3 regions of the Bacillus sp. ISL-35 genome follow, and region 1 is predicted to be linked to each of the others. Evidence: riboswitches for the same ligand, from Rfam matches in the RefSeq annotation. Region 1 holds a riboswitch; each other region holds the start of a gene.
What was found. Region 1 has a riboswitch for cyclic di-AMP ahead of J7E38_RS09050 (TrkH family potassium uptake protein). Riboswitches for the same ligand answer to the same signal wherever they lie in the genome.
Positions count from the first base shown of each region.

Region 2: linked by a shared signal. The riboswitch ahead of J7E38_RS15770 (dicarboxylate/amino acid:cation symporter) and the one ahead of J7E38_RS09050 (TrkH family potassium uptake protein) in region 1 are both predicted to bind cyclic di-AMP.
Region 3: linked by a shared signal. The riboswitch ahead of J7E38_RS15695 (TrkH family potassium uptake protein) and the one ahead of J7E38_RS09050 (TrkH family potassium uptake protein) in region 1 are both predicted to bind cyclic di-AMP.

Region 1 is NZ_JAGGQK010000004.1:611,813-622,641, forward strand. Features, by position in the region: gene J7E38_RS09015 (M6 family metalloprotease domain-containing protein) at 1-577, shown strand, start outside; gene J7E38_RS09020 (diacylglycerol/lipid kinase family protein) at 614-1,510, opposite strand; gene J7E38_RS09025 (GNAT family N-acetyltransferase) at 1,555-2,124, opposite strand; gene J7E38_RS09030 (ATP-grasp domain-containing protein) at 2,297-3,523, shown strand; gene J7E38_RS09035 (hypothetical protein) at 3,539-5,503, shown strand; gene J7E38_RS09040 (hypothetical protein) at 5,693-7,522, shown strand; cyclic di-AMP (ydaO/yuaA leader) riboswitch at 7,812-7,952, shown strand; gene J7E38_RS09050 (TrkH family potassium uptake protein) at 8,132-9,472, shown strand; gene J7E38_RS09055 (potassium channel family protein) at 9,485-10,141, shown strand; gene J7E38_RS09060 (BMP family lipoprotein) at 10,302-10,829, shown strand, end outside.
Region 2 is NZ_JAGGQK010000011.1:109,933-120,761, reverse strand. Features, by position in the region: gene J7E38_RS15815 (S66 family peptidase) at 1-612, shown strand, start outside; gene J7E38_RS15810 (threonine ammonia-lyase) at 829-1,776, shown strand; gene J7E38_RS15805 (alpha/beta hydrolase) at 1,827-2,435, opposite strand; gene J7E38_RS15800 (ring-cleaving dioxygenase) at 2,435-3,373, opposite strand; gene J7E38_RS15795 (ring-cleaving dioxygenase) at 3,455-4,393, opposite strand; gene J7E38_RS15790 (DoxX family protein) at 4,426-4,824, opposite strand; gene J7E38_RS15785 (MarR family winged helix-turn-helix transcriptional regulator) at 4,884-5,318, opposite strand; gene J7E38_RS15780 (YceI family protein) at 5,380-5,907, opposite strand; gene J7E38_RS15775 (SDR family oxidoreductase) at 6,125-6,886, opposite strand; gene J7E38_RS15770 (dicarboxylate/amino acid:cation symporter) at 7,683-8,906, opposite strand; cyclic di-AMP (ydaO/yuaA leader) riboswitch at 8,994-9,133, opposite strand; gene J7E38_RS15765 (TrkH family potassium uptake protein) at 9,241-10,614, opposite strand.
Region 3 is NZ_JAGGQK010000011.1:88,324-99,152, reverse strand. Features, by position in the region: gene J7E38_RS15710 (DUF1129 family protein) at 1-616, shown strand, start outside; gene J7E38_RS15705 (hypothetical protein) at 660-926, opposite strand; gene J7E38_RS15700 (GNAT family N-acetyltransferase) at 1,350-1,796, shown strand; gene J7E38_RS15695 (TrkH family potassium uptake protein) at 1,849-3,198, opposite strand; cyclic di-AMP (ydaO/yuaA leader) riboswitch at 3,291-3,440, opposite strand; gene J7E38_RS15690 (hypothetical protein) at 3,630-3,785, shown strand; partial or broken gene J7E38_RS15685 (cupin domain-containing protein) at 4,967-5,488, opposite strand; gene J7E38_RS15680 (hypothetical protein) at 5,622-6,014, opposite strand; gene J7E38_RS15675 (PaaI family thioesterase) at 6,177-6,632, opposite strand; gene yiaA (inner membrane protein YiaA) at 6,650-7,120, opposite strand; gene J7E38_RS15665 (DUF3231 family protein) at 7,290-8,294, shown strand; gene J7E38_RS15660 (hypothetical protein) at 8,373-8,624, opposite strand; gene J7E38_RS24170 (hypothetical protein) at 8,774-8,908, opposite strand; gene J7E38_RS15655 (GNAT family N-acetyltransferase) at 9,187-9,594, shown strand; gene J7E38_RS15650 (hypothetical protein) at 9,639-9,977, opposite strand; gene J7E38_RS15645 (hypothetical protein) at 9,993-10,157, opposite strand; gene J7E38_RS15640 (hypothetical protein) at 10,171-10,353, opposite strand; gene J7E38_RS15635 (AI-2E family transporter) at 10,426-10,829, opposite strand, start outside.

The DNA.
Region 1 (10,829 bases):
AAGCGGCGTGAAAGAAATCACTCTGCCAGCTGTAAACAAAGCAACAGCTGACGACGGAATCGTGAAAATGGAAGTTCCAGGATCAAACGGTACAGAATACTTCTTGTTTGAAAACATGCAGCAGGATGGCTTCAACAAAGGTATGGTCCGTCAAGGTGAAGATGCTCATGGTCTAGTAGCATGGCATGTTGATGAAAATGTTATCAACCTTTACCAGACAGCCGGTTTCCGTCCGAACAACGTTGAAAACTGGATGAATAAGCGCTTCCTGTACAACCAGTCACAGACTGCTAGCAATGGTGATGTAGTGACTCACTACGGTTTATCTGTCCTTCAGGCAGATGGCAAGTATGACCTCGAAAAGAACCTTAACCGAGGAGACGCAGGTGACTTCTTTAAAACAGGCAGCAAGCTGACTCCAGTAAGCGGCAATGTACACACAGGTTCTTACTACTTCTGGAAAGGTTACGGTGCTACACCAGCTGATTCCGGTATCCATGTAACGGACATCAAGGAAAACAAAGATGGCTCCATTACAGCCAAGTTCTTCTATAACTTTGATTCAAGTGTAAAATAATGTTGAAAAAAACCTGAGCCAGGGGAAATCCCCTGCTCAGGTTTTTTGATTAGATGGCACAAAGATATCGAGATGCCCTGGGAGGACTTTTGCGCTGAAGGGCAGTGGCTCGCCTTCTTCTCCGTCGATGTTCACGACATGTGCTTTATCGGAGGATACCTTAAGATAGGAGGTGCGGATATATTCGACCTCCTTGCTTTCTTCCAACTCCCCTCTCAAAAGTGAAGGGATGAGTGATGCGACTTTTGGAATGGATAACTTTTTTATGATAAAAGTGTGGAACTTACCGTCATTCACGTCTGCTTCAGGTGCAAGTGCCTCAAACCCGCCAACGGAATTAGTGAGGGCTGTAAGCAAAAGGAAGGTTTCTCCTTCCCATTTCCCTCCTTCGTGTTCAACACTGATTTCAATCGCTTCACCATTCAGGAAGGATTTTGCTCCTTCCATAAAATAAGCCAGTGGGCCGAGCCTGGTTTTTTGTTCTGCGCTCACATTGTAAGAGGCCTCAGCAATCGCCCCGACTGCTAGAACATTGGCAAAATAAGACTCATTGACCTTTCCGATATCGACAGGACGAAGATTTTGTTCTTCCAAAATAGAGATGGCTTCATATGGTTCCAGCGGAATTTTGAGTGCCCTGGCAAAATCATTGACCGTCCCTAGCGGTATGATGCCGAGAGCGGGACGGTGTGCCTGTTCAGCTAGTCCATTGATGGCTTCATTGATGGTACCATCACCGCCCATAGCGATGACCGCATCATATAAAGCCACACAGGCTTCAGTCGCAAATGCCGCAGCATCGCCCTCCTTTTCCGTTTCTTTTACATCAATCAGGTGAAATGCTTCTTGCAGGGTTTCTTGTATTTTTTCCACATAGTCCTTCGCTTTTTCTTTTCCGGACGATGGATTGACAATGATCATAGCCTTTTTCATGTTCATTCCTCCGTTGCTCGCTTCCGACATGCTGAGTCAAAAAGTCATTTAGCCCTGCTAAAGCTTTTCTTTCTAAGCTTCAATACTTCCTCAACAGGCTGCGGCTTCTTGCTATATAACTTTTCTGAGTTAAAAGCATGGACTTCTTCATAAACGTTTTCCATTCGTTCGAATACCCATTCTTCCGTTCTTGGTGAGGGAGCCCAGCAATAAATGTCCATTTTATTCAGTTCGCCAGTGACAGCATGAATTCTTTCATACTGAATAGAACCATATTCCTTAAATCCATTTCGCTGATAAAAATCGATCCGCTTTAAAGAATCGGGATCATTGGCGTTTTCGGGCTCGACTTCGAGAATGATGGCTTTATTCTTTTGTTTAAGCCTGCCCAAAAGCCTGGATCCTGTACCCCTGCTTCTTCTGCTGCCGCTTACCAAAATATAATCAATAAAAATAAAATCCTTCTGTTCAAGGTAAATAAGGACATATTCCGGTCCTTCTTCCTTTTTATATAATTTTTCCTTTTCGGTAAAAAGGGATTCAAAATGTTTTTTTGATTTCATTTCACGGGCCGGGAAGTATTCCAGCAGCTTTTCATGCCAGTCTATAATCAAGTTTTCGGCTCCTTTATCCTAATATGATTGTTATTTTGATGGAAACTATAATTACATACCTGAAAAACAAGAATATTAAACCATTTTTTTGAAAATACTAGTTTGAAAAATTGCTATTTTGGAAATATATAAGTCGTTATACTACTTTTTTTAGTGGAAGCGGGGAGCTTTAATGGAGAATACAGAAAAAAAAGAGCAGCTTACAGCTATATTAGGATGGAGTCTTCCTGCGATCGAAGCTATGGATAAGCTTGGCCGTCCATTCGTTGTAGTGGGTCCGCCTGATTTCCAGGAGTTTGCGGACAAGCATGAAATTCAATTTATTGGATGGGAATTCGATCGTTTAAATGAAAAATCGACCGAGCTTTATGAAAAGCTCAGAATGCTCAACACTAGGCTGGCTGTCCCAATTTATGAAGAAACGGTCGAGTGGGCCGGGGCGCTAAATGCAAGATTTACAGAAGACCCTAGAATCTTTAATCGTTCCCTTCTGCTTCGGGACAAAGGGCTGATGAAACGTAAAGCACAAATTGCTGGCATGAGAGTCGGAGTATTTGAAGAGGCATATGACAAGCAGGATGTGTACAGATTCCTGAAGCGGGTTAATGAGGCATTGATTAAGCTGGATGGCGATCCGAATGATCCGATTCATGTAAAGCCTCTGAATAAAGCGGGCACAGTCGGGCACAGGGTGATCAGGGAAGCAAAAGAGATTGAGATGATGGACGATTCAGAGTTTCCATGTCTTATGGAAAGCCATCTTGATGGCCAGGAATTTTCCTGTGAAGCTTTTATCCATAACGGAAAGATCCGCTTCCTGAATATCACGGAATATGTACAGCTTGGCCATTCCAACTTCGTGCCGGCATCCCCTTCTCTGGAGGAATGGAGGCCGCAGATCAGGGCGGAAATTGAGAAACTGGTAGAGTCCTTCGAGATAAAATACGGCGTAATCCACCCGGAATTTTTCATTTCCCCGGATGGAAAAATTAATTTTGGCGAAGTGGCTGCCAGGGTTCCGGGAGGACATATTTTTGAACTGATTGAAAGGGCTTATGGCTTCAGTGCATTTCAGGCGCAAATTCTCTGCAGTGATCCACTGACAACTGAAGAAGAGCTCGAAGCCTTTTTCCCAGAAGAAGTTGTATCTGCTAAAGGATTTGCGGGAAGCCTCATGGTCTATCCCCGTGTACAGCTGATTGAAAAGCTGAATGTCCCAGCTGAACTGAAAGAAAATCCATACTTCGAAAGACATGATATGTTCATCCCTGTTACTTCAAAGGTGGCTGAGCGGGTAGGGTTCGGAAACCACTACGGAACAATCTTTTTCTTTGGCGATGACAGCACAAAGATGAGAGAGCTTTTGAAAGAATACGAGAATTACGATTTTTATTTATAAGGGAGAAGAGCAGCGATGAGCAATGACATGACTAGTGTAAAAGACAGGTTCAACCAGGCGCTCGACACTCTTGACCAGGCGAAACCCTTCGCTAAAAGCATGTACCAGACAAACGTTTTCCAGCTCGCAATAGAGCTTGCCTTAACGGAAGAAGGATTGTCTCATCTGTATGAAAAGGGTTCTTTATATGATCAGGCTGGTGTCTTTAATGGGGGGCCATGGGAAAATCCTGAAAAATTGCAGCCCTCCTTTGTTGGTGGTTCCCTAAAGGTTAAGGGAGTAAACTCCATTGTGGAACTTCTCAGTGAAATGAGGATGCTTTCGATTGCGAAAGGGGATTATCAGCATGACCTGGTGACGCCGGAAGAAGCAAGGGAATTTTTGAATGAGGTACTAGCGCTGAACCTTGACCTTCTTTTTCCTCCTGAAACCGAGGAGGCGAGAATTGAACATGGTGAACATATTGAAAGGGCACAGCGTTTATTCCGTTTTCTTGGCGAAGAATTAAGCTTTAAGGCGATTGCCAATAATCTTGTTGAAGAGATTGAGCGGCTGGCCGTTCAAAGACCGATCATGGTTAACAGGATTATTAAGATGATTGAATCAGCTGAACAGTTAATGGAAACGGGAATCGAGGGCCAGGAACAAGAAACGATCAGGAAATACCATAATGCTTTTCAGGCACCAAGCCCTTTGAGCCGGGAAAATCAAAGCCAGAGAGATTACCGTGTCAGACTGAAAGAGGCATATCAAGAAGAGCTGGAAACCGAGGCAAAGGCTTTTGCTGCTTCAATGAAGGATACCGGTCTTGTTTCCCCATACCATGCCGTTTACATTCGATATATAAACCGGGCTCATCCGGAACTTGTGCCGCTTGCGCTTGATTTGTCTGAAACTGGCGTTGCCAGCTATAATGCGAACCAGCAGCTGATTCATGACTTGATCCAGCTTTCGATTTTTCCAGAAACAAGGCAATCAATATATGGTCTGGCTAAAATGCTGGATAGGGGCGTCCTGACACAAGAGCCAATTTTGCCGGGGATTCGCCGTCTATTCGAACTTCCAATCCATCATGAGGTCAAGAGGGCACTCATGAAGAAAGAATTCGAGCAAGGAGGCATTTCTCCGAACGGAGTTCTTGTGGCCGGAACAGTGAGCGTGCTTGGCCAGCCTCTTGGAATCGGGCAGGGCTTGAATCCTACATGCCAGTCTGCAAGGGCAATCAGCCTTTGGGCCCAGCATGGAATTGGCCAGCTTTTAGAGTATATCGCAAGAGCCGCACGGGATAATGATATTGACATGACCTTCGAGGGGGAACCAATCCATTCGAGCCAGATTGAAGGTGGTGTAGCCGACAAGATTGATATGGAGCTGGATCCCGTTTCCGTCGTGCTCGTTCCGCATCTTGATAAAATCTATAACGAAATGATGAAAAGAACACTTCTCAGGGGAGAAGATGGACATAAATGGGTGAACCCTGAATTTTATGGGGAATGGATTCCGAGGGGATTCATCAATGTGGTCGATCCCATAACAGGAGCCGTTTCAAATTATCAGGCATTTGTGAAGCTATTTTATGCCACCCACCATCCTGACTACAATGAAGGGTACGAAATGATTTATCCTAATCCAGTCGGCATCTTCATTACAAGTGTGAACGCTGAGCTGATGGGACTGCACGCTGTTTCGATCCAGCGAATAGCCAGGGATGACCAGGGGGATTACCGTGTTTATTTCTATAATCCTAATAATGACAGCGGCCAAAACTGGGGGCAGAGCATTACGCCTGCCGTCCAGGGAAATGGAGAATTAGAAGGAGAATCCTCTCTTCCATTCCATAAGTTCCTGGCGCGGATGTACGCATTCCATTATAATCCATATGAGCAAGGCGAGACCTATATGGTAGAGGACTCGCTTGTAAGTGAAGTTGAAGCGCTGGCAAAAGAAAGCTGGGGCAAGGCATATCCAGCCTGGATTTAAAATGTTTAATATGGAACAATTACCTGTTATCGGCAGTATGCTGATAGCAGGTTTTTTATTTTGTCTTAAAGGGTTCACCTATTTGAAGCAGAATATAAAGTATACGTTATTTTTCAAGTTACCCAGTATGTGAGTCTTTTTTTGGCCATTATGATTAAGGGAAGGATTCGATCAGAAAGGGTAGGAGATATGGGATATATATTGAAAACTGCAGATTCCTCGTTCCACGGAGCTTTATATCAGCTATGGGGCAGTGCTGAAGAGCAAAAAAAGCATTTCCGAGAGATGGTGCTGGAAGAGGCGGCCATGCTGCTGGAAGAGAATAAAGGACTGGAATATCTGTATGGCTATGCATCTATCTTTGAATCTGCAGGTGTTTTTGCCGGCACTGTATGGGAGGATTTAAAGGGGTTGAATCCCAGTCTTACAAGGGGAACACTGATGGCTGGAGGGTCCATGGCTGCAGCGGAAGCACTCAGTAATTTGAGGATCCTGGCGTTGGCAAGAGGGGTATATGCTAACCCTGAGATGACTTCAAAAGAGGCAGCTGCATACCTGGAAAACCTGCTGGCCCTTAATGTCGACATACTGGCATTGGGAGAGACGAAAAAGAATCAAAAAAGGTGGAAAGATAACGATGACTGCGCGGGTTCATTGATGAGATATCTGGCTTCATGCTGTTTTTCCGCGAAAATTTTCGATTTACTGGAACAGGATATAACCAATCTTTTAGCTCAGCGGCCAATAATAGTCCGTGAAGTTATCAGCATGGTCAATAGTGCATGCAACCTGGCGCATGGGAATGTCAGCCGTCACCCAACCCTTCAGGCATGTCAGCGCTCTCTCTTTTTCCCCTCTGAACTTGCCCGAAGGCAGGGGGACTATCTTCAGGAAATAAAAAATGCAGGAGATCTTGTTCTGTTATCAGAGGCTTCGCAATTAAGGGATTCGATGCTGGAGTCCGGCCTTGTATCAACTTACCATGACACATTCCTTCAATATATTTCTAAAGAAAAACCATATTTTCTTGAGATCTTTTTCGGTAAAAGCAGAGCTGCTAGAGCGGCCCTTAAAAGAAACTTTCCATTAATCCGCAAGATTACAGAGGAGATCACCGGTAAAGAAGCAAGCCAGAGTATTTATGGTTTATATCATATGTTTGAGCGGCAGGTATTTAGTGCTGAAGTAGTCAGAGAGCTTGAAGCATTCGTCTGTGACCACTCGTCCAAGGTTAATCCTCTTAATGAAAACAGCAGAAATCGCCTGACTCGTAGAGATCAAATTTTAACCGGGCTGATCAGTATTTTAGGGCATCCGCTAGGAGCAGCACAAGGATTTAATCCGACATGCCAATCAACGCGGCTTCTAAGTTACCTTTCACAGAAATATCCTCATAAATTGATCAGTATGGCCCGAAGATTATTGACCAGCGGAGAAATAGAACTTCAATTTGAAGGGCAAGCGATATCTTCATCATCCCTAGTGCGTTGCGAGTTAAAAGATTTGGTTCATATTGACTCTCTGTCAGCAGTCATGCTTCCCCACCTTGATGCAATTTATGGTGAAATGCTTAAAAGAGCTGCAGGCAGAGATTCCGATCCTCATAAATGGGTCAATAGCCAATTCCATATGGCAGGTGTTTTCCCAGGCTTTGCAGAACGGAATAAGAACAATGAACATGAATTTGTTGCTCTTTTCCATCATTTTTATTTTGCAGGAGCTGACACTATAAAGAAACATTTGCCGCAGCCAGCGGGAATCTTGATGTATGACAGGAAAGGCAACCTTCTTGGCCCGCATGCGATTTTGATTCAAAGAGTCGAAGCTAAACAGGATGGGGATTTGCGGGTTTACTTTTTTAATCCTAATAACGATAGTCTACAGCACTGGTACAATGGCGTCATGACCAGTGTCAGGGATAACGGTGAACAACATGGCGAGGCATCACTTAGATTTGAGGATTTCATTAAATGCTTGTATGCCTTTCATTTTCCTGATCAATCCGCTGCAGACCAATAACCCGGCCGGGAAGCATATGCTGTCCCGGTTTTTCATTTGGCAACAAAAAGATGCTGGTTAAGAAGCTGTCTTGATTTTTTTGAAAAACGAAGAAATACTGTGCTTCAGTGAGCTAGATAGTGATTTTCCAGGAGTATTCATTTAAATTGGATTAAAAGGGCTGTTTTTGCTGTTCTTTTCCTGCTTTACAACTCGAAAGGCAGAGGAGTATGATTACTACAGTTTTAAAAAATATACTCTCTTTTCGGCGAAGGTTTTACGAAAAAGAGTCTAATTCAATGAGTTTCATATTTCTAAATCGCTGAATCCGGCAGGAGCGGGGGAACCATTTTGTGGATGCATCCACTTGGGGTGAAGCCTTTTTAAAAGGCGGGGCTATTCTGAGTCCTAATCCGACAGCTAACTTCGCAAGCGTTGCAGAAGAGGAAGATGAAGCTTGTGTGACGACTATTCAAAAGTCCACAAGGCTGAAATCTTTTAGCCTCTGGGGGCTTTTTTGTTTTGCATGATTTTTGATACGCCGGCATGATCAGGATCCAGTTAGACAAAAGTCCCTGCAAAGAAATATTCGACGAATAATTCCTCATACTAAGGAAAGAGGGAAGGGCCATGCGCAGTAAAATGTTTTTCAGTCTGGACCCGCCAAAAGTGCTTGTCGTCGGGTTCGGCGCAATTATTCTGTTAGGGACATTGTTGCTTTCGTTGCCATCCTCCACAGTTGATGGCAAAGGCCTCCCGTTATTGGATGCCTTGTTTACCGCAACATCAGCAACTTGTGTAACAGGCCTTGTTGTCGTCGACACAGGTGATACCTTCACCACATTTGGGGAAATGGTCATTCTGTCCATGATCCAGATTGGCGGGCTTGGATTCATGAGCTTTGCCACTTTGCTTGCATTTATTTTAGGAAAAAGAATTTCATTCAAAGAAAGGCTGATTATCCAGGAGTCATTGAATAACGAGACTGTCGAAGGGATTGTCAGGCTCGTGAAACGGATTTTCCTTTTTACAGCGGTAATTGAGATTACCGGCGGAATCATTTTGTCTCTGCGATTTTCACAGGAGATGGCTGCAGGAAAAGCCATTTATTTTGGTTTTTTTCACGCCGTTTCGAACTTTAATAATGCCGGCTTTGATTTGATGGGCGGATTCAAAGGGCTTACGGCCTATTCAGCAGACCCAATTGTCAATATCACCATGATCACTCTGATCAGTTTGGGCGGAATCGGATTCATTGTCATGAACGAGCTTTATGAATATCGACGTACAAGAAAAATTTCGCTGCACTCGAAACTCGTTCTGTCCGTTTCCGGTGTCCTGGTGTTGGCCGGCGCGCTGATGATTTTCATTCTTGAATACAACAACCCATCGACCTTGAAGCCCTTGTCGATGACTGGTAAAATGTTCGGGGCGCTATACCAGGCTGTTACACCAAGAACAGCTGGATCCAATACCTTGAATATCCCGGACCTTAAACAGTCCACCTTGTTTTTGATCATTTTTCTGATGTTCATAGGTGCATCGCCAGGGTCAACAGGCGGAGGTATCAAGACTACCACCTTTGCAATCCTGTTAGGCGCAGTTAAATCGCAGATCCGCGGCTGTGAAGATGTCACTTTTTTTGGCAGACGAATGGACAACAGCATTATTTCAAAGGCACTGACGGTTACGCTGATTGCGCTATTTTTAGTAGGTTCGATTACAATGGTTTTGACGATTACGGAACCGGGGAAAGACTTTTTGATGCTCTTTTTCGAGGCTGTATCGGCCTTTTCAACTGTCGGCCTATCAATGGGCTTGACGCCTGATCTGTCATCATATGGAAAGATCCTGATTCTTATTACGATGTTTGCGGGCCGTGTTGGTCCATTGACACTTGCTTATGCAGTGGCAAGAAAAAGAAAAGAAACACATTATCGACATCCAGCTGGAAAAGTGATGATTGGGTAGGAGGATATTAATATGGCAAAGCAATATGCAGTAATTGGGATGGGGCGCTTCGGTTCGAGTGTCGCCACCACCCTTTATAATGAAGGACATGAAGTTCTGGCGATTGATAAAAGTGAGCAGCATATCGAGGAATATAAAGAGTTTGTTACCCATGCTGTGATCGGCGATTCGACCGACGAGCAAACATTGCGGGCAGTTGGAATCAGAAATTTTGAGACGGTCATTGTGGCCATTGGAGATGATATTCAGGCGAGCATCCTCACCGTCCTGATTTTAAAAGAGATGGGCGTTTCCAATGTTGTGGCGAAAGCACTCAACAAACACCATGCACAGGTATTGTTCAAGGTAGGGGCGGACAAAGTCATCTTCCCTGAACGGGACATGGGAGAACGCGTTGCCCATCAGCTGATGGCGTCCCCGAATGTATTGAATTTCATTGAGCTTTCAGATGATTACAGCATTGAAGAAATCAAGCTGCCAATGAGCATGGCCGGCAAAAACCTGATTGAAATCAATCTCCGTGCCAAATACAATATCACGGTAATCGGCGTCAAAACAGCAAATAAAGTCGATATATCGCCAGATCCGGAGAAGACGCTCCGAGCAGAGGACATCCTGATCGTCCTTGGGGAAAATGGTGACTTGAACAAATTCGCGAAAATAAAATAATGACAGGTACTAAGCAGACTGGGAAATGACAGTCTGCTTTTTTGTGTGCATTATTTTGAAAATTGATAAAAGATAGACTTTCTTTTATAGCATTAACAAATATAGACTATGGCCGATGAAATACATATAAATTTACTGGAAAAGGGAGCAGGACATCAAGATGAAACGAATTATGTATATGCTTTTTATCGCAGTTTTACTCGCAGGGGGACTTGCGGGCTGCGCAAACACAGAGTTAAAGGCGAACGAAAGGGTGAAGATTGGCATCATGTTGTCTGACGTCGGACTTGGTGACCAATCGTTTAGCGATGCGGCGTTTGCCGGACTGACAAAAGCAAGGGATGAATTGGATATTCAATTTGATTATCGGGAGCTGCAGGAAGTAGGCAGCTATGAAAAGGGATTTACTGAGCTGGTGGAAGACGGAAACGATCTTGTCATCGGGCTTGGTTTTATGGTTCTTGAGGATTTGGAAAAAGTTGCAAAAAAATATCCGGAACAACAGTTTATACTGGTTGATTCGGTATCAGAAATGGAGAATATCACATCGATTGTTTTTAAAGAAGAACAGGGCAGCTTCCTCGCCGGCGCGGTTGCCGGAATGGCCACAAAATCAAAAGTTGTCGGGTTTGTTGGCGGTGCGGATGTGCCGCTAATCCGCAAATTTAAGTCGGGATTTGAGCAGGGT
Region 2 (10,829 bases), on a different contig from region 1:
GACTTAAGGGGAGACTACTCAGACGACACAACAGCGATGTGGCAGTCTGTTTTATCCACTAAAAAAGGCGAGTCAACCCAACAACATTCATCAGAAAAATACCAAAAAGAATGGCAGCATGACCAGCCTACTCCCTATGTTTTCAATTTAACCGAACAAACCTATTGGAAGACCATATCAAACACTGAAGTAAAGATTCAAGGACGTTTACTTGGTGGGTGTATTGATGTGATCAGGCATGTAATCGGAACACCATATGGAGATGTAGCTACCTTCAGGAAAAAGTATATTCAAGAGGAACCAGTCATTTGGTTTCTTGAAAATTGCGAGTTATCCACAACCGATTTACGCCGGTCTCTAATTCAGATGAAATTGGCTGGTTGGTTCGATCATTGCTCAGGGATTATGTTCGGCAGAAGCCCAGCTAACACGCCTGTCAATGAATATACAGCTGAAGATGTATATAAGGAAATTTCAGAAGAGCTGCAAATCCCAATCATCTACGACATCGATTGCGGCCACGTTCCACCTCAAATTACTTTTATAAACGGTGCATATGCAGAAATAGAAACAAAAGATGGAACAGGCACAGTAATCCAACATTTCCGATGAGATAATAAATCATACTAACCGATGCTCAGAGCTAATTGCTCCGGGCGTTTTTTAATGGATATTTTATGGAATTGGCGTGATCAAGTTACGATTCACTACTAATTCTAACTCACGTACCCCGTTTAGAAGGATAATCAAAGTTGGTATTGAATAGAGATAGAAAGAATAAGACTCGTCGGCAGTTTTATGGTTGTGAAAATAAAGGGGGAATTACATATGATCTCATTAAATGAAGTGAAGGAAGCACGGGAACGAATTAGCGACATCATTCATGTAACACCTATCCTAAAATCTGAGCAACTATCGAGGATATGCGGCAACCAGTTTTTTTTCAAATCAGAGCACTTGCAAAAGACTGGCTCATTCAAAATCCGCGGCGCCAGCAATAAAGTCAAACAAGCTGTCGAAAATGGTGCAAAGTATGTAACGGCAGCCTCCTCGGGTAATCATGGCCAGGCAGTGTCCTATGTGGCGAATAAATATGGAGTGCCCGCAACCATCGTCGTTCCGGAGGATATCAGCCAATGTAAAATGAACGCCATTCAAGCATATAATGGCAAGATTGAAATGTGCGGCACGACTTCTGCGGAGCGGCTACCAAGAGCCAAAGAAATCGCTGAGCAAGAAAATGGCGTATTCATTCCCCCGTATGATGACCCATATATCATAGCTGGTCAAGGAACGGTGGGATTGGAGATTCTTGATCAGATCCTGGATGTTGATGCGGTGATTGTCCCTGTCGGCGGTGGCGGCCTTCTATCGGGAATACTCACTGCCATAAAAGAGACCAACCCAAAGATCAAGGTAATCGGTGTAGAACCCGAGATTGCCAATGATACTTATCTGTCCCTTAAAAACAAGGAAATCACCTCGATCCCAGCCACCTCAACGATCGCTGATGGCCTGAGGAGCAGCCAGCCCGGGGACCTGACCTTCCCTGTCCTGATGAAATACCTCGATGACCTTGTCCTGGTCAGTGAAGAAGAAATCCGCCATGCCTTCAGCTTTGTTTTGGAACGAATGAAACAGCTGATCGAACCATCCAGCGCAACAACAGTCGCAGCTGCCATGCATAACAAATTGCCTTTTATGGATAAAAAAGTGGTGACCGTCATTTCCGGTGGGAACGTGGATTTGAGGAAGATATCTGGACTGATCAGTTAAAGAATGCAAAATGGGGACGGTTCTCCCGTCCCCAAAGTTACTTTTTAATCTTATTTCTCGCGTCCCCCGTACCACTGTGCCGCCGCTTCGACTTCCTCACGGGTCAACTGATGGCCTCTATTCTCCCAATGAAGTTCCACATCAGCACCAGCTTTCTCCAGCAGGGATTGCAGTTCTTCAGATTCACTCGGCGGGCAGATTGGATCATTCGTTCCTGCCGCAATGAATACCGGCGTTCCTGTCAGGTCAGGCAATTCAATGCCTTTTCTCGGTACCATTGGATGGTGGAGGATTGCTCCCTTCAAGGCATTTTGATAGTGGAACATCAGGCTTGCTGCGATATTCGCTCCGTTTGAATAACCGACTGCAACCACATTGTTACGGTCAAAGCCATATTTTTCAGCTGCTTCAGCAAGGAATTCATTCAATTCCTTTGTTCGGAAAATGAGATCCTCTTCGTCAAACACGCCTTCTGCCAGCCTTTTGAAAAATCTTGGCATTCCGTTTTCCAATACGTTTCCGCGGACACTTAAGACAGAGGCTTCATCATCGATCATTCCGGCCAGAGGCAGCAGGTCCAATTCATTGCCTCCTGTGCCGTGAAGCATTAATAATGTTGGTTTTGTTGATACCTTACCCTTGTTGAATATATGTTTCATTATTTATCTCCCTCCAAAACACGTGCCTCCACCTGTGGAAGCTTGTGCTCTAATTCTTCCCTTTTTGACTCGAGCCATGACGGCAGCATCAGTTTTTTTCCAAGTGCATCCGCTGGTTCATCCACCGCGAAGCCTGGTGCATCGGTCGCAATCTCAAAAAGAATGCCCCCGCCCTCGTGAAAATACAAGGCCTTAAAGTAGTTGCGGTCGAGAATCTCTGTTGGGTAAAATCCCTTCTCTTCCAGTTGCTCTCTCCACCTTTTATGGTCCTCTTCATCTCTTGCTCTCCAGGCGATATGATGGACAGTCCCTGCTCCCATCAATCCGCGCACTGAAGGAGTGAGCTTGATGTCAATCGTGTTGCCAACCTCTGATTTGAACCTGAGGAAGCTTTCCTCCTGGCCAACAGGCTCAAGACCAAGAATATCTTCAAGTACCTCTGCGGTTTTATGCGGCTGAGCTGAAATCAAGGTCGCTCCGCCAAACCCTTTGATTGCCACATCAGATGAAACGCCTCCATAGCTCCAGGGATTCATTGCCCCATCATGTCGTTCGACCAGTTCAATTTCAAGCCCGTCAGGATCCTGGAACTGCAAATAGGTTTCGCCATAACGGACATTCTGAATGAACCTGACTCCAAACCGCTTCAATCGATCCTTCCAAAAAGGCATGGATCCGGCGGGAATGACATAGCTGGTCACACCGACCTGTCCGGTGCCAATCCGCCCTTTCATCTGGTTTTCCCATGGGAAGAAGGTGATGACGGTTCCAGGATCCCCGGCTTCGTTGCCAAAATAAAGATGATACACTTCTGGCCGGTCAAAGTTAATCGTCTTTTTCACAAGCCTGAGCCCTAACACGCCTGCGTAAAAGTCAATATTCCGCTGCGCATCATTGACCATGGCGGTAATATGGTGGATACCTGTTGTCTTTTGCATTCCTTTTCACCCTTTCTCCCATCGGAAACTACTTGTGCCTTTCGATTTCAAAAATTCCTCCGACTAGCCTGCTTACTGCCATCAATCCAACTCTCTCACTTCAATCGGGATGAGCCTTCTCTCAAGCTGCCCGCGATACTGTTCATATTGCTCCGGCAGCATCAACTTTTCACCCATTGTTTCCTGTGATTCATCATGTGCGAATCCCGGTGGGTCAGTCGCAATTTCGAACAGAATTTCTCCATGCTCCCTAAAATAGATCGCATTGAAGTAGTTTCTGTCCCTAACAGGGGTTACACCATAGCCATTAGCTGACACGTACTGCTGCCAATCCAGCTGGTCCTCATCATCGACAGCCCTCCACGCAATGTGGTGAACCGTTCCTACACCCATTTCCCCGCGGCCAATAGGTGTCAATTTCAGGTCGATCACATTTCCGATGTCTGCAGAAGAACGGAAGCGGATGAAGTCTCCCTCTTTACCGACAAGCTCAAGCCCCATCACTTTTTCCAAAAGATCTGCTGTTTTTTCCGGCTGGGTCGATAACAGTGTCGCTCCGCCAAATCCTTTGACCGCAACATCAGGCGTTACCTCTCCGAAGCTCCATTCATTGATTTCCCCTTCTTCTCTTTCCACAATCTCCAGGTGAAGACCATGAGGGTCATCAAACTCTAAATATTGTTCACCGAAGCGCTCCATGATTGTATATGGAACCTTGAATTTTTCAAGACGGTTTTTCCAAAAATCCATTGAGCCCTTCGGTACCACATAGGAAGTCACTCCTACCTGTCCGTCGCCAATGACTCCCTGGCGAGCGCCTGCCCATGGAAAGAAAGTGATGATCGTTCCCGTCTTGCCGCCTTCATCCCCAAAATAAAGATGATACGTTTCCGGGTCATCGAAATTGACGGTTTTCTTTACCAATCGCAGCCCCAATACGCCACTGTAAAAATCAACGTTTTCCTGCGGATGGCCCACGATTGCGGTAATATGGTGAATGCCCATTGTTTTTTTGGTCATTAATAACACTCCCATTTATAATCTAATATAATTTAGAATAAAATAGCATCTATAGCGTATCGGCCAGGGCCAATCAGTGCTAATCCAATCGTGACAGCAACCAACGTCAAGTTATATTCATAGCCATTTGAAGTGGACCACAAGCCATTTGCGCCATGCACTTTTACAATGGCCATCAGCATGGTACCAGCAATCATTAAAGCTGCGAGTGGCGTCAAAAGCCCTGCTGCCAATAATATTCCCCCGACAAGCTCTGCTAACCCTGCGAAAAGTGCCATCGTCACTCCAGGCTTCATGCCGATCGATTCAAACCAGCCGCCCGTTCCCTTCAAACCATAGCCCCCAAACCAGCCAAACAGCTTTTGTGCACCATGGCCAATAAATAAAATGCCAATTACCAATCGTATGATTAACAAACCTAAATCCATCATTATTATACTCCTCCTAGATTATTATCTTGAATTCGAGATATATGAGTAAAAAAATTCATCTATAAGTCTTTTGCCCGATAGCCGATTCGCTTTAATAAACAGATCGTCTGATTGACTTCATCGGCATCCAAATCAGCAAAAATCCTGCTCATTTCCATTTCATGCTGAGGGAAAATATTATCCATCAGCTCTTTTCCTTCATCAGTCAAAACCGCATAAGTGACGCGGCGATCTTCGGGGCATCCCCGTCGTCTCACATATTTTTTCTCCACGAGCTTGTCAATGACATAGGTAATGCTGCCGCTCGAAATCAGCACCTTTTTTCCAATCATTTGGGTAGGCTGCTCTCCTCGGTGATAAAGCAGCTCCATCACGGAAAATTCCGTAGGATTCAATCCATGCTGCGCTGCGTCTTTCCTGATCACATCGTGAATAGCCTGCGCCGCACGAATAATAACGGTTACTGCTTTTAACTCTTCTCTTGGCTTTTCCATTTTTCCAACTCCTTTACATTATGCTGGATTTTCATGTCATCCAGCATAATGTCCAAAGGTTTTAAGCTGCAGGGTTTACTTCTAATTCAACTTTGATCTTGATATCTTTTCCCACTAAAACGCCGCCTGTTTCAAGTGCTGCATTCCATGTTAGACCAAATTCTTCACGGTTGATTTTTGTTTCTGCTTCAAAGCCGTACACTTCAACGCCCCATGGGTTTGTGCCTTTGCCGCCAAATTCCACATCGAATGTGACTGGTTTCGTTACATCTTTGATAGTCAAACCACCCGTTACCTTGTAGTCATCGCCATCTCTTGTAATGCTTGTAGATTTGAAATCAATCGTTGGATACTTCTCAACATCAAAGAAGTCAGCTGATTTCAAGTGATTTTCACGATCTTCATTACGAGTGTCAATGCTAGCTACATCAATTTTGAATGCAATTGATGCAGTGGTTAAATCTGTAAGATCTGCTGCCTCAACATCTGCAGTATAAGAATCGAAATGACCCTTCACCTTTGATACCATCATGTGTTTCACTTCAAATCCAATTGCTGAGTGTGCCTGATCAACTGTCCATTTTGCCATTTTAAAATTCCTCCTAGTATTGTTTTATCTCGAATTCGAGATATAGTTTTAAAAAAAATCTTGAATTAATTTATTTTTAATTTGAGATAAATTTATCATATATTCCTCTTGGGTGTCAATAGATAATTTTTCTTCTTACAAAAAAAAGGAACCCGATTACATTCGAGTTCCTTTTCCCTTTAAGTTTTTTAAAGGCATTCCCTAAACCAAGAACCCTTTAAAAAGCAGCGGTCCAGCCACCATCCACAGTAATCACCGCTCCATTGACAAAGCTGGAGTCGTCTGATGCAAGGAACATTGCGGCCTGCGCAATTTCTTCTGGCTTACCGGCACGCGGCGATAATGAGTGAGTCAAGCCTGCACGTGACATGCCAAACTCATTGATGCCTTTCATGCTTGATCCGATGTTAGTTTCGACCGCTCCCGGTGCGATCGCATTACAGCGAATCCCTTTTTGCGCGTACATGAAGCCGGTGTTCTTTGTCAGGCCAATCACGGCATGCTTGGACGCACCGTATGCTGCGCCGGCATGAGCGCCGCTGAAACCGCCGGTTGATGCTACATTAATGATGATTCCTTTTTCTTTTTCAAGAAAAAGCGGAATTGCTTTTCGCATGGCGCGCATTACACCTTTGGTATTCACATCAAAAATCTGGTCCCATCTCTCGTCGGTGATATCGCCAACTGGTTCAAAGCCATCCATGATCCCGGCGTTATTCACCAAAATATCCAAGGTGCCAAACTCACTAACTGCTGTATCGATCATATTATCTACATCCGCGAGTTCCGCCACATTCACTTTAAGCGCCTTTGCAGTTCCACCGGTTGCGGCAATCCCTTTCGCAACAACCTCAGCACCTTCAAAATTATAATCAGCCAGTAAAACCTTCGCCCCCTCCTGGGCATATAATTCCGCAATCGCCTTTCCCATCCCCGACGCAGCACCCGTCACAACCGCTACTTTTCCTTCTAATTTCATCACGATTCCCTCCAGTCTATTATTTTCTATCAACTCTATTTTAAGCTACTGCTTGGCACACCCACCATTTTTTTGTGAATAATTAGTTAATTTACTTTGGACAAAGCGATCGGCTTTGGCCTGAGTTTTGTCCGAACCTGACTCTACTTCAGATAAAGTATTATTTTGACAGGTTTTCATCAATACAACCCGAAGCTGTCAAGAAACCCTCGTTATTTTGACAACTTTTCATCGACCGAACCTAAACCTGTCAAGAAACCACCTTTATTTTGACAGCTTTCCATCAATCCAACCCAAACCTGTCAAGAAACCATCTTTATTTTGACAGCTTTCCATCAATCCAACCCAAACCTGTCAAGAAACCATCTTTATTTTGACAGCTTTCCACCAACCGAACCCAAACCTGTCAAGAAAACACCTTTATTTTGACAGCTTTCCATCAATACAACCCGAAGCTGTCAAGAAACCCTCGTTATTTTGACAGCTTTCCACCAACCGAACCTAAACCTGTCAAGAAACCCTCGTTATTTTGACAGCTTTCCATCAACAAGACCTAAACCTGTCAAGAATCCATCGTTATTTTGATAGCTTTCCATCAATCCAACCCAAACCTGTCAAGATTCCATCGTTATTTTGACAGCTTTCCATCAACGGAACCTAAAGCTGTCAAGAATCCATCGTTATTTTGACAGCTTTCCATGAACCGAACCCAATCCTGTCAAGATAATCAAACAGGGTGACGATTCCTATTTTTCAGGAACGTCACCCTGTATTTTTACGATAAATCTTCCCTTTTTCACGATTTACTAATTTCTCTTTTTCTTTCCGTCTCCGCTACAATCACGGCACAGGCGGCATCGCCGGTGATGTTTACGGCCGTGCGGGTCATGTCAAGCAGGCGGTCGATTCCGATAATCAGAGCGATCCCCTCCACCGGCAGGTTAACGGATTGGAGGACCATCGCCAGCATGATCAGCCCCACTCCCGGTACACCCGCGGTCCCGATGCTGGCCAGAACAGCAGTCAGGACAACCGTGATCAGTTGGGTGATGGTTAGGTCCACATTAAATACCTGTGCGATAAAAATTGTCGCTACCCCTTGCATGATGGCTGTACCGTCCATGTTGATGGTCGCACCTAGCGGTTGAACGAAACTGCTGATTGACTCAGGGACTTTTAGATTTTTCTGTGCGGTGCTCATGGAAATCGGCAGGGTAGCATTGCTGCTCGAAGTACTGAAAGCAACGCCCATTGCCGGAGCAAACCCTTTAAAGAACCAAACTGGGCTTTTCTTTGCCAACAGTGCCACCGAAGATCCGTAAACGAAAAGGGAATGAATCAAAAGAGCCAGCAGGACAACAGACATGTAAAGACCCATGGCTTTGATGGCATCGAGTCCCTGGCTGCCCACGGCGGAAACAATTAACCCGAACGTCCCATATGGTGCAAACTTCATCACCAGGTTGACTAGATACATTAACAGGTCATTCCCTTGTTCAACGAGGTTCAGTATCCCTTTCGTTTTGTCGCCAAGCATGGTAAGGGCGAAGCCGACAAAGACGGAGAAGGTGATGATTTGGAGCATGTTTCCTTCTGTAAAGGCTTGGAAAGGATTTGTAGGAATAATATTTAACAGCGTTTCAGAGACCGGCGGAGCTTCCTTTGACTCGAACTCGGCATTGGCGGTATCAAAGGTGCCGACATTACCAGGCTGGAAAACATAGCTCAGCGAGATGCCGATGATGATGGCCAAAGAAGTAGTCACAAGGAAAAAGGAAATGGTTTTAAGCCCGATCCTGCCAAGCTTCTTCGGATCGCCAAGCCCCGCGGTTCCAAGTGTAATCGAAAAGAAGACAATAGGTACAACGAGCATATTAATAAGGTTTAGAAAGATTTTTCCCAGCGGCGTGAATACAAACTGATCGAGCTGTGGAAAAATGCCCGGTGCGAACAGATTGATCAGCAGTCCAGTGATTCCGCCGGCTATCAGGGCTATGATAATTTTGGTAGACAGTTTCATAAAGATGACCTCCAACTTTTAAATATTTTTCTAAAAAAGGCAATAAAAAATACACAGAGGCAAAAACCACTGTGCATGAATGCAGTGTTTTCCTCTCAACACGCCTACGAGGTTAGCTGTCGGGTTCGGGTTTTGAGAGTACCCTACCTGTTAAGGATTCACCCCAATTACTTTTTAAAAAAGTAACAATTGGTTCCCCCGCTCAAAGGATTAAGCGATCGTGTATTATTTTTCTAATATAATATCAGGATTGTCCGGTTTTGGGAACAAAAAAATCACCTGATTTATCCCGCGGGCAATCTTTCACCGCGAAAACTTAATCTAAATAACCAACTTATCCAATCATAATTCTTTCTTCGGCATGTTTAACTGACTGTTTTTTGTTAACTTTAGCTAATGCAAAAGCAAGTGTCAATGGCCCTACTCTTCCGATAAACATCATTATGGAAATGAGCACTTTACCGATTGTACTTAATTCAGGAGTAAGTCCCAATGACATACCAACCGTTCCAAAAGCAGATATAACCTCAAATAATAATACGTTTAATGGAACATCGTTTTCAGTAATCGTTAAAATGAATAATATTAAGAGCACAATAAAAGCAGAATAAAGTGTAATAGAAAAGGCTCTAAATATTAATTCTTTTGGTATTCTTCTTCCCATTACATCCACATCATCTCTGCCTCTGACTAACGTCCAGACCGCCAGTATTATCACGATAAATGTAGTAACCTTTATCCCTCCTGCAGTTCCACCTGAACCTCCACCTATAAACATTAGCAGCATGGTTACAAATTGTGAGCTTAAGGTCAAATCAGCCGTATTCAATGAGTTAAATCCAGCTGTACGAGGTACAACACCATGGAAATACGCACCTAGAACTTTTTCCTTGAATGATAAGTCTCCTAATGTACCAGGATTGTTATATTCTAATAAAAAGATGAAGATCGAGCCAGTAACATTTAAGATTAATGTGATTAATAAGACTAACTTTGTATGTAATGACAACTTCCTGATGGACTTCTTTTTTATCAAATCCATTATAACTGTGTATCCAATCCCGCCAATTATGAATAATGAGCTCAGGGTCAATATGATTGTTACATCACCTGCATAACCTGTTACACTATTGAAATTTCCCATGATATCAAAACCGGCATTGTTGAAGGATGATATAGAATGAAAGATCCCATAATAGATGGATTTCGGAAAACCAAAGTCAGAGGCCCAGCGAATAGATAATACTAAGGCTCCGATACTTTCGATTAACAAGGTAAACCCTAAAACAAACTTCACGAGTTTAACCATACCCTCTAAGGATATTTGATTTAACGACTCTTGTATCATCAGACGTCCCTTTAATCCGATATTTTTTCCAAGGAACATTGCAATGAGTATTCCAAAGACCATAAATCCGAGACCTCCGATTTGAATGAGCGCCATTAGGACAATTTGTCCGAAAAGTGTAAAGGTTGTCTGAGTATCAACGACCACCAATCCCGTCACACAAACTGCAGAGGTTGCTTCAAACAAAGCATCAATAAACGATAAATGATGGCGATCCTTTGTAGCTCCAGGCAACATCAATAAAATGGTCCCAATAAAAATAAGGCATAAGAAACCAAGTGCCAGCGTCTGGGCAGGATTTACTTTAATTAGCCGGTTTAACCTTTGAATCCTTATAAAGGATTTGAATTGTTTATCCATTGTAAATATCTCCTAATGTAGTTATAGAAATGCACCTGGAACACTTCATTGGTTTCAATAGAATATTCATAAACCTTATCGATTTTTTCAGTTAGCATTTAAAAGTCTTTTACCAAGTCCAGGTAATAAGACTGCTCCCTGCTTTAGTTCTTTTTCAATTTATTTAAAAGCAAAAAAGAGACCATTCCAAAAACGAATAGCCTGTACTATTTCAA
Region 3 (10,829 bases), on a different contig from region 1:
TATCGGGGACAGCCCGAAGAATTATATGAAGAGCATTGGTGAATCCATGAAGACCGACTACCGTCAGCTAGCCGCCCTTTTTCCATTGATGATCCTGCTGCTCGCAGCATACTTAAGCATCGGACCGGCAATCGAAGGAACGTTTTCCATATCTCAAGGAACCATCTGGTTTGCGATGATCATCAGCACTATGAGCATCCTGATTTACGGCTTGTTCTTATTCAAGGTAATGCCGAAATTCTTTCATTCTAAATGGGGCTATGTCCTGTTTACCGGCATCTCGATGACAGTAACCGGTTTAATCGTGGTATTCCTGCTCTGGTACAAAACTCAGGAATTCGAACCCACCTTTGTAGCAACCCCAGCGCAAAACAACTGGATCATTGTCCTGTGCGCCGTGATTTTCATCGGTGCTGCACTGTACACCAAAACCTGGTTCACCGTACTGATCCCTTTATTCATATCCATCGGACCAATTGCCATCCGATTCATCCCAGAAGAAGCAAACAATAATTCTCTGTACATCACGATCACCGTCCTTACCTTTATACTTGCATCAGCTGTATTAATCGCCATCTTTTTTTACCAGAGAAAAAAAGAGCAGAAGAAGATTTAAGATTGAAAAAGGAGCTCAACTAAGTTAAGCTCCTTTCTATATTTTACTCAATCACATGATCAGGATAAATCAGTTCATGGTCGACAAAAATCCTGCACTCTACGGTAACGGCACCGCCGAGGCTAACTTTAATATTCTGGTTTGCACCGTCATTATTTTTGATCACCCCATTCAAAGTGGCTCGATCAAAGGCAAACCCCAGATTCTGATCCTGTAATTTGCCGTCCACTAATAGCTTCTCCCCATTAAACCATGTATTCTCCACTTGTATATGATGACCCTTATATGTAACTTCAAATACCTTTTTCATTTTCCATCCTCCGATCCCTTATTTTATATACGAATATGGAGACTGGAAGTTACAAGAAAAATTGGATGTACCTGGTCACATTCGAGTTGGAAAAAATCAACGAAAATTTCCAAGTCGCCAATAAAAATCGATTTTCGCCAATAAACACGTAAAAATCGCCAATAAAAAATTTTTTTCGCCAATAAACATGGCAAACAGATACGACAATGCCTTTCAAACAACGAATTGAAAGGCAGATTCAATATAAGGTACCAAAAAGATGTTAAAAATACTGTTAATCACCCCTTTTCATGGTGACACTGCAGATAACGATTAACACTAAACAGGGTTTCACCAATTGCGGGACCTGAACCTTGAAAAAGGACTTTGTGAACAAATGTCGTATATTTATAAAGCTAGAATTTATTTAAGAGGGTGGAAGGTATGGGGCTGAGCTTTAAAGTGGCTTCCGAAACGGAGATCCACGAAATCTATGAATATGCTGGGATAAACCGTAAAGAAGCAACGAATCACGAATCAGATGATAATCAGCAAAAAATGATTGAAGCATATGAGCATTCCGCCAAATATGATGCTTATTTTGTTTGCTTGATGGATGACGACACACTTGTTGGATGGGTTCAAATTGATAAGGCATTTGATTACTTAACGGGTGATGAAATCGGCTGGATCAATGACCTTTATGTAAAAGCGCCATACAGAGGCAAAGGCTACTCCAAATTGTTGATGGAGGAAGCTTTAAATGAGTTTCGTAAAAATGGATATAGTGATGTAAGGCTGAATGTTTATTCACACAATGAAACAGCAATGAAATTATATGAAAAAATGGGTTTTAAGGATGTCAGCAAATTCATGAAGATATCGTTATAAAATACAAACGCTGTTGATCCTGTGATCAACAGCGTTTGTTTTATTCAAATTTCTAGCCAACAATCAATCTTTCTTTTGGATAATGGCACTTCGGCTCTGCTTTTCCACGGTTGAACAAGAAAATGAAGGAAAGGATCCCGATTCTTCCAATGAACATCATGGCAATGATGACGACCTTCCCTGCGTAACTCAGATCAGGCGTAATCCCCATTGATAAACCAGTTGTCCCAAATGCGGAACTGACCTCGAACATGATTTCCATCATCGAGAACTTCTCTGTTGCATTCAAAATGACCACCGCCGCAAAACACAGAATGATCGCCAAAAAGCTTACGACCACTGACTTCCGGACATCTTCTTCATGCAATTCACGGCCAAATACCTTGATCGAGTTATGCCCTCTTGCAAAGTTAACGATGACCAATAGAATCACGGCAAAAGTGGTCGTCCTTATTCCCCCGCCCACCGAACTTGGTGATGCCCCAATAAACATCAAAAAGCACAGCAGCAGCAATGTCGGGTCAGAAAAATCACTGACATTCATTGTAGCAAGGCCGCCATTCCTGGTGGAAGATGATTGAAACCAGGCAAAGAAGAAGGACTCATGCCAATTGTAATCCTTAAAAAAGTGATTATACTCAAAAAGCAAGATGGCGAATGCACCGAAGAACATCAGTGCAAAAAAGGTCAAACTCGTCACCTTGGTATACAAAGAAAAATGGGCTCGTTTGTGTTTTTTACGATTCAGGAGAAACTCCTTCAATTCGATCAGGACTGGGAATCCTATCGCTCCCAGGGTCAGAAGAATGATGTTCACGGTTTGCACGAAGTAATCATGCGCAAATGGAATCATGGAGCTTCCCGTAATATCAAACCCTGCATTTGTTGTTGCACTGACAGCCGCAAACGTTCCCTGAAGATACGCTTCCTCCCATGTCGGAAAATAACCTAGAAAATAAGTCCCTAATATCAATGCTCCCAGCGCCTCGATCAACAGGATGATGGTCAATATCTGCCTCATCAGTTTGACCAGGCCCGACATTTGGGACTGGTTCTGGTCCGTCATGATTAACTGCCGGTCTTTAAGGCCGATCTTTTTTCTCAGCACCAGCCAAAAAAATGTACCCAGCGTCATGATCCCGATTCCGCCGAACTGGAGGATAAACATCAGGATAAAAATGCCGGTTGTGCTGAAGGTATCCGGTGTGGATACAACCCCAAGACCTGTTACACTCACCGCACTCACTGCGGTAAACAAGACATCAATAAATTCCCAGCTAACCCCCGGCTTCAACGCGACTGGCAAACTAAGCAGCGCGGCTGAGATCAAAACAGCGAAAACATAAAACAAAACAATGATTTGAGCCGGTTTCAAACGATTCTTTTTCAATATATTGACCAAATATACCCCTTCTTTACTTTTCAACTTATAATGGGAATCCCCATCCCTAAAAATCACAAAAAGACCATCTCAAATAAAGAATGGCCATAAGACCCTTCTCTCAACCGCGCTTACGGAGTTAGCTGTCGGATTAGGGATTGAGAGCATCCCCTTTTAGCATCATGCGCTAAAATTCACCCCAAGATAAAATCGATTTATCCAAAAATGGTTCCCCCGCTCATAGGATTCAGCAAAAAGGTTTCGTTATTAAAAAATGAATACATATAAATTACTCCTATATTATATTGGTGTCAATGCCCATTTTACAATTTAGACCAGATTCAGAGTCGACGGACAGCTCTTCCGTGGGGCCCCGTCTCCCTAGCATATATTGATATTACTTCAGTAAATACTAATACTGATAAAACGATAACTGAGGAGGAAACCATAATATGCAACAGGATCAACAAAACGCGAAAAGCGACAATGCCACAACTCCCGGATTTGCCGGCACAGATGCACAGCAAGTAAAACAGCAAATCCAAAAAGATGTACAGGCAGGCCAAGGCGCCATGACCTCCCGAGAAGCAGGAGCCATGCGGGATTAAAAACCACTTTAGAGTGGTTTTTTGTTTATAGTTACTCGTCTTGTACAGTTATGTATTTCACCTTGCATCAATTTTCCCAGGCTACCTTCTTAACACCCTCAGGCCTGATTAATCCCAGGACTTTTTCTGACAGCTTTCCCTCTAACATCGCAAACCTGTCTGAATCACGGGCTTTTTTTTGACAGCTTTTACTCCTATCACCGCAAACCTGTCTGAATCACGGGCTTTTTCTGACAGCTTTTCCCCTAAACACCGCAAACCTGTCTAAATCACGGGCTTTTTCTGACAGCTTTTCCTCCTAGCACCTCAAACCTGTCAAGATCACGAGCTTTTTCTGACAGCTTTTCCTCTTAACACCCCAAACCTGTCTAAATCACGAGTTTTTTCTGACAGCTTTTCCTCCTAACACCTCAAACCTGTCTAAATCACGAGCTTTTTTTGACAGCTTTTCCTCTTAACACCTCAAACTTGTCTAAATCACGAGCTTTTTTTGACAGCTTTTCCTCTTAACACCTCAAACTTGTCTGAATGCAGGTCTTTTTTTGACAACTTCCCCTCCTAGTACTTCAAACCTGTCAAGATCACGAGCTTTTTCTGACAGCTTTTACCCTTAACACCTTAAACCTGTCTAAATCCAGGGGTTATTTTGACAGCTTTTACTCCTAACAGCGCAAACTTGTCTGAATCCAGGGGATATTCTGACAGCTTTTCACCTAAACACCTCAAACCTGTCTAAATCCAGGGGTTATTTTGACAGCTTTTACTCCTAACAGCGCAAACCTGTCTGAATCCAGGGGTTATTCTGACAGCTTTTCACCTAACACCTCAAACCTGTCAAAACCACGAGCTTTTTATTTCCCTTCCTAAATATTAAAGGACACGAGAACTCCCCCGTGTCCCAAGCACATCCAAAGCCACAACTACATATTCTTACTCTGCTGAAGGAGTTTGGACTGCCCTGTACGTTCCCATTCTTCTACTGTCTCATATGCTTTTTCAGGTGTGTATCCTTTGCCGACAAGCACGCCCATTAGAATGAATTCCTGGAGGATGTGGGTGGCGTTGATGCCTCTTTTCACGTCCTCCAGTCCTTCCTGCACCAAAAATTCGGTATGTTTCACCCATTCGTCCGGGGTCTTTCCAAAAACCTCTGGTGTTCCATTGCTCGCTACTGGTCTTTCCATTGCATCTGCATGGGTCACATGCACCGTACCAAATGGATGGTTCGGCGGAGCATAGATCGAGTATAGCTTCAGCGGAGTATTGCCTGTGTTGGTCACGTTATGCCATGTTCCTGCAGGAATCATGATGGCGGAATCATCGGCGACATTGGTTTGAAAGGTCAGGTTATTCCTGCTCTTGCCCATCTGGACAACCCCCTGGCCTTTTTCAATCCGCAAAAATTGATCGACCTCCGGATGTATTTCCAAACCGATATCATCGCCAACATCGATGCTCATCAAGGTGACCTGCAAATGTTTCCCTGTCCACAAGGCTGTCCGATAATTCTGGTTTTGAATCGATGCTTCATTGATATTCACCACATACGGGTTGGGACCATAATCCTTTAAAACAATATTCCTGTAAGGATAGTGATAAGAATAACCATTCGCCTGGCCCCAGTTCACACATTGTCGTCCATTATTGTAATACATCTGCCCATTGACATAATTAGGGTACGGACTTGAATATCCATAGTACATTTTTGCTCAATCCCTTCACAATTTCTCAGGATATCCTATGCACTTGTGACGGGAATGTACTTAGCAGGAAATAGGACTGCCTGTATTGTTTAACTAAGGAATGACCCTAATACTTGGCTAAAGTTACATCCTTTTATGGATTTGATGTTATATTTAAACTCGCCCCCGCCATTCCGGTTTCCCCTATAGCCTGTACTTCCAAATGGTTCAGCAACGGACCTGACACCTTCCAGGTTAATGAAAAAAAGTTATCCCCGTCATCCTTAATGTCATAGCCAATCAGTATCCTTTCATTCCAGGTTTCAGTACCAGTCGGGATCAACCAGAATAGGACTGTCTCAGTATTTAGGGCTTCAACAGTGATGGTTATTTCTTTTGTGCCTTCTGGAACCGTTACCCAGTTATTTTTTTCAGGAATATTTGTATAAAACTTTACTATCTCAGGGGATGGAGGAATAGTTTTAGAAGCAGAGTTAAACGGAGCGATTGACAATAGTCCCATTGCGAAAACCAGTTTCAATATCATAGTTACCACCTCCCTGACAGTGTCCTCTTAAATGATGATCATATGCAAAAGATTCCGAGCGTCTCTTTGACAGCCTTTCCGCCTTCACCAGCAAACCTGCAAAAATCCGATAAGACTTCCCCAAAAACAGAAAAAAGCTGCCAAATGACAGCTTTTACCCCATTACTCCTGGTCTTCGAGTTCAACGAAATACTGATCTTTCCGGTAAGCAACAGCTTCCATGGTAGCGACGGGATTTTCTCCGTGAAAAATCTCGATTCTGTAGAATCCTGTGCGGAAGTTCCGCCTTGTTTCTGTGGCCCTTGCCACGATTTTCTCTCCCGGTTTCACTGCTTCGATGAACTGAATGGTAGTGGACAGTCCTACCGACGTTTTTCCATAGGCATTGCAGGCTACTGAAAAAACATGATCGGCCAGAGCATAAATCACCGCGCCATGGACGGTTCCGTGAGCGTTGACCATATGGCTTTGCACATCGAGCACTGCTTCCGCGAAGCCAGCTTCGAATTTTGTTAACTGAATGCCTAATGACTGCGCGTACGGATCGTTTTTTACCCGCTCCAAAATTTCCTTATAGTGCTTGTCATGGATTTGGTATTCATCAATTCTCTTCTTCACAATGGCCTCCTCTTAAATCAGTCTCTCTCTCTTGCTCTTTGCGTGTCCCTGATATTCTTCTGAACCGTGATTGCCGCAAAAAGGCTAAGCACGAATGACATGCCGTAGAATCCTTTTTCGCTAAGGACGATGCTTCCTGCATTATACAAGCCAATGGCCATCAATGAAATCGAGACGATCAGAGCAAACCAGCTAATGCCATAATAGATGCTGGTAACCGGTATTCCTTCTTCCTTGTCCCGGACCGCTTTTTGCAATGACACCGATGCATAAAGTCCAAATATCAAAACTGCAAAATAATAGCCCTTTTCATTCAGCTGCATTGCTGCATTGAACAATCCGATCAAATAAGCGGACACACCGACTACGAGCGCCGCCCAGGAAGCCCCCTTGAACGCCGATGTCGGCTCTCCTTCTTTCCTCTCCACTCTCACCTTCGGCTTGCTTTGCTCGCCTTTATCCAATAGTATCTCCTGATCATTAGACATTGTTGTTCTCCCCCTCTTTTACCTATAAAAATAGTGCTAATGTATAAATTTATTATATAGAAATTTATGACAAATAATAGATAAAATTCTAAAATTTGTGATTTTACAGTTGGATAGAAAAAATCATATTTTTTCCACACGAGGGGATAATACGTTGCGAGGTGAGATTATGGATCATGACAAGTTAAGGCTAACTTCGTCTGAAATAGGTTCCTTGTGGGGCGAGTATGTAAACGGGACAATGATTGATTCAGTAAACAGATATATGGTCACCATTATTGAAGACGTGGCAATAAAGGCCATCTTTGAGGACGCGATCAGTACATTTGCACGGCAAAAGGCTCAGCTTGCCACTTTCATTAAAAATGAAGGGTTTCCTGTTCCCATCGGATTTGGTGAAAATGACATCAATATCGGAGCTGGCAGGCTGTTCTCCGACATTTTCTGCTTGAATTATTTACATATCATGACTTTGCACGGATTGATTGGTCACGTCACCGCACTAAGCGTATCAGTCAGAAAGGATTTACGGGATTTCTATGATTCGTGTGATAATGATGCCAAGAAAATGTATCACCAGACAATTGAACTATTGCTTGAAAAAGGCAATTTTCAAAGAGATCCTCTATTTTATCCTGATAAAAACCCTAGCTTTATCGAGAGCGAGGATTTTACCGATGGAATTTTCGGAAAAGGAAGATGTTTAACAGCCACGGAAGTGATCAGTATTTCTTTCAACATCAAGAAGAATATCATGGCCAAAACACTTTCAATCGCCTTTAGCCAAGTGGCTCAATCAAAGGAAGTCAGGAAGTTTCTAGTGGAATCTGAGAAGACGGCGGACCAACACATCCAAAAGTTTACCCACATTATGCATCATGATAACTTGCCAGTTCCCCGTTCATGGGAAACAGAAGTGACAACTTCTACCGATTCCCCATTTTCAGACAAGCTCATGATGTATCACACAGGATTCCTGTTCCAAGCCTCGCAAGTCTACTACGGAACAGGCCTGGCATCAGCCATGCGGTCTGATTTAGTTACAACGTACGAAAGCATCATTCTAAAAAATATAATGGTGACAAAAAAGTGGTTTGATATCATGAAAAAGCACAAATGGCTGGAACAACCCCCACTTGCGCCAAATCGAAGAGAACTCTCGGGTGATAACTAACGATCAAATGTCCTTCCGTACCGGTTGGACATTTTTTCATCACCCAAATTCACTAAGGTTCAACCCCTGCCCTGACCTCTATCGCTGAATTGTTACATGCGGCTTACTAAAGTGGCTCGTTCCACCACTCCCTACCAGAATGTACCCATTTTTCGGGAAAAGCGCCAGCCTGTTTGAACCATCAGAAAGCATCAGCTCAACCGAAGCCTTATTTTTCAGCGCGATATATTTAACATAGCCAGTCTCCGTGATCGTCGTCTCCCAGTTGTCATCAAATTCCGCCCTCAACACACGGTTGGAATAAGTTTGATTCGTAATCTCCCTGTCCATTTACTTCACCACTCCTTTGCAAAAAATGCTCTCAATATTTTATTCGTGATTGTAGAATTTGAATAGACATATACACACTTCAGCCCTCAAAAATTAAAAGGAAGCCACCTTTTTAAGGCAGCTTCCCTTCCAGTCATATTTCATCTTCACTATTTCATCTTAGCCAGCTTGCTGTTGATTTCCGAAATCTCTTTTTCCACTTCATAAAGATTCTTCTGCATTCGATCCCTGCGAGCCGTCAGCACACTCAACTGCTGCTTCAGCTCCTCTTTCGTTTCACTCATTCCACACAGACCTCCAATGCCTCCGAAAATAGAACCAGCACACTCCACACGCGATTCAAAAAAGGACCCCCTTTTCACGAGAAATCCTTCTATATTATTTACAATAGGTAGTGATGATAAAGCTGAAAAAATTAGCATGGATAAAACAAATTTGAAGGAGCTTTGAAATTCAAGCCGAATAGTTTATGGTAACCCACTGATGGTTTGGAGGTTGCTGCTTTGTTATTATACTTTTGATTTTTATCCTCTCTTATAAAACAATGAGGAGTTGATATACGATGATTTATAAAGATAGTCTTGATGGCATCACACCTGATATGTTGAGCGGTTTCTTTGTGGATTGGCCCAATCCGCCGAGTCCCCAAACACATCTGAAATTGCTGGAAAACAGCAGTAAAGTGATCATGGCAGTAGACCCTGACGTTAATCGTGTTGTCGGGTTCATAACTGCAATAAGCGATGGTGTGCTATCTGCTTACATACCGCTCCTGGAAGTCCTGCCCCATTATCAGCATAAAGGTATTGGCAAGAATTTAGTTAACACCATGTTAAAAGAACTTGATGATATATACATGATCGATTTGTGTTGTGACGATAGCTTGGTCCCTTTTTACAAGAAAATGGGAATGGTAAAATCCAATGGAATGCTTAAGAGGAATTTTGGCAGGCAGTCTGGCACTATTTAAGTAAACGCCTGGAGAAATCCAGGCGTTTTTGGATGAAACTTCACTTACCTTTTAAACATTCCTCTCATGGTTTCCTCATTAAGAGAAAAATCCCCCAGGAATCCCGATGCTTTAAGCTCTAAATGATAGGATGGATCCTCCTGATTCCTATAGGTTTTATGTACTCTAGACACAAAGATCCCTGGTGAGTAACCGCCTTGCACGGATTGCAGGACCACTTGCTCTGCGCCTGATTCTAATTGAAAAACATCACACGTCTCATCAAGACACTGAATTTCATATGTCTCTTCCATCCAGCTTGCAAAATCTTCCTCACCGGGTTTCTGCAGCACAACTGCAGCCAATGCGGCCACTATTAAAGCCAGCCTAACTATTTTTTTCATTCGCTCCCCAGCCTTTCAGGATAAGCTGTCTTTGTTACGCGGCACGATTTTTAAAAAACCAATGACGCAAAGGGCACCAATCCCTTTTACGATGCTATTTCCGATCAATGAATTCTCCACCGTTACACCAATAAGCAGACCTCCAATGATCAACAATATAAAACTGACTAAGGCTCTCAAACATTACTCCCCTTTATTGTGAACACGCTCGGATTAATAAAACCACACCCAAAACCATCAATATCGAAATGATATTAACCAGACAACCACTGCCGGGCGAGCCTGTAACCGCTCGTGCCAAGGTATTGTTCAGGGCGGCCCCCGGATTTTTCTGCTGCTCCTTTAATTTCAACCGCTCTCTATTTTCCTCTGACATAAAGGGCCTCCCCTATAAGTAATAAAAAAGCGATAGCAGCTAAAACACAGCCCTATCGCCCAATGAACAGCATCAATTTATATCTACAGAAATACTTGCTCTTTTTCTCGCCCGCAAAAATCTGACGAGATTCAGAACGATTGTTTTTATGACAGCATATGTCGGCACAGCCAGCACCATTCCGAGGACACCGGCGAGATTACCGGCAGCCAGTAAAATAATGATGATCGTGGCCGGATGGGTATCCAGCGTTTTACCAAGGATCAGCGGAGAAAGCAGGTTCCCTTCAATCTGCTGAGCCACCAGGATGACCACCACAACGAGCAAAGCCTTCGTCGGAGAATCGAAGAAACCAACCAGCACAGCCGGCGCGCCGCCGATAATCGGCCCGACATAAGGGATAATATTTGTAAAAGCAACGATCAACGCCATGATCAGCGCATAGCGCAAATCAATGATCATATAGCCGATAAATG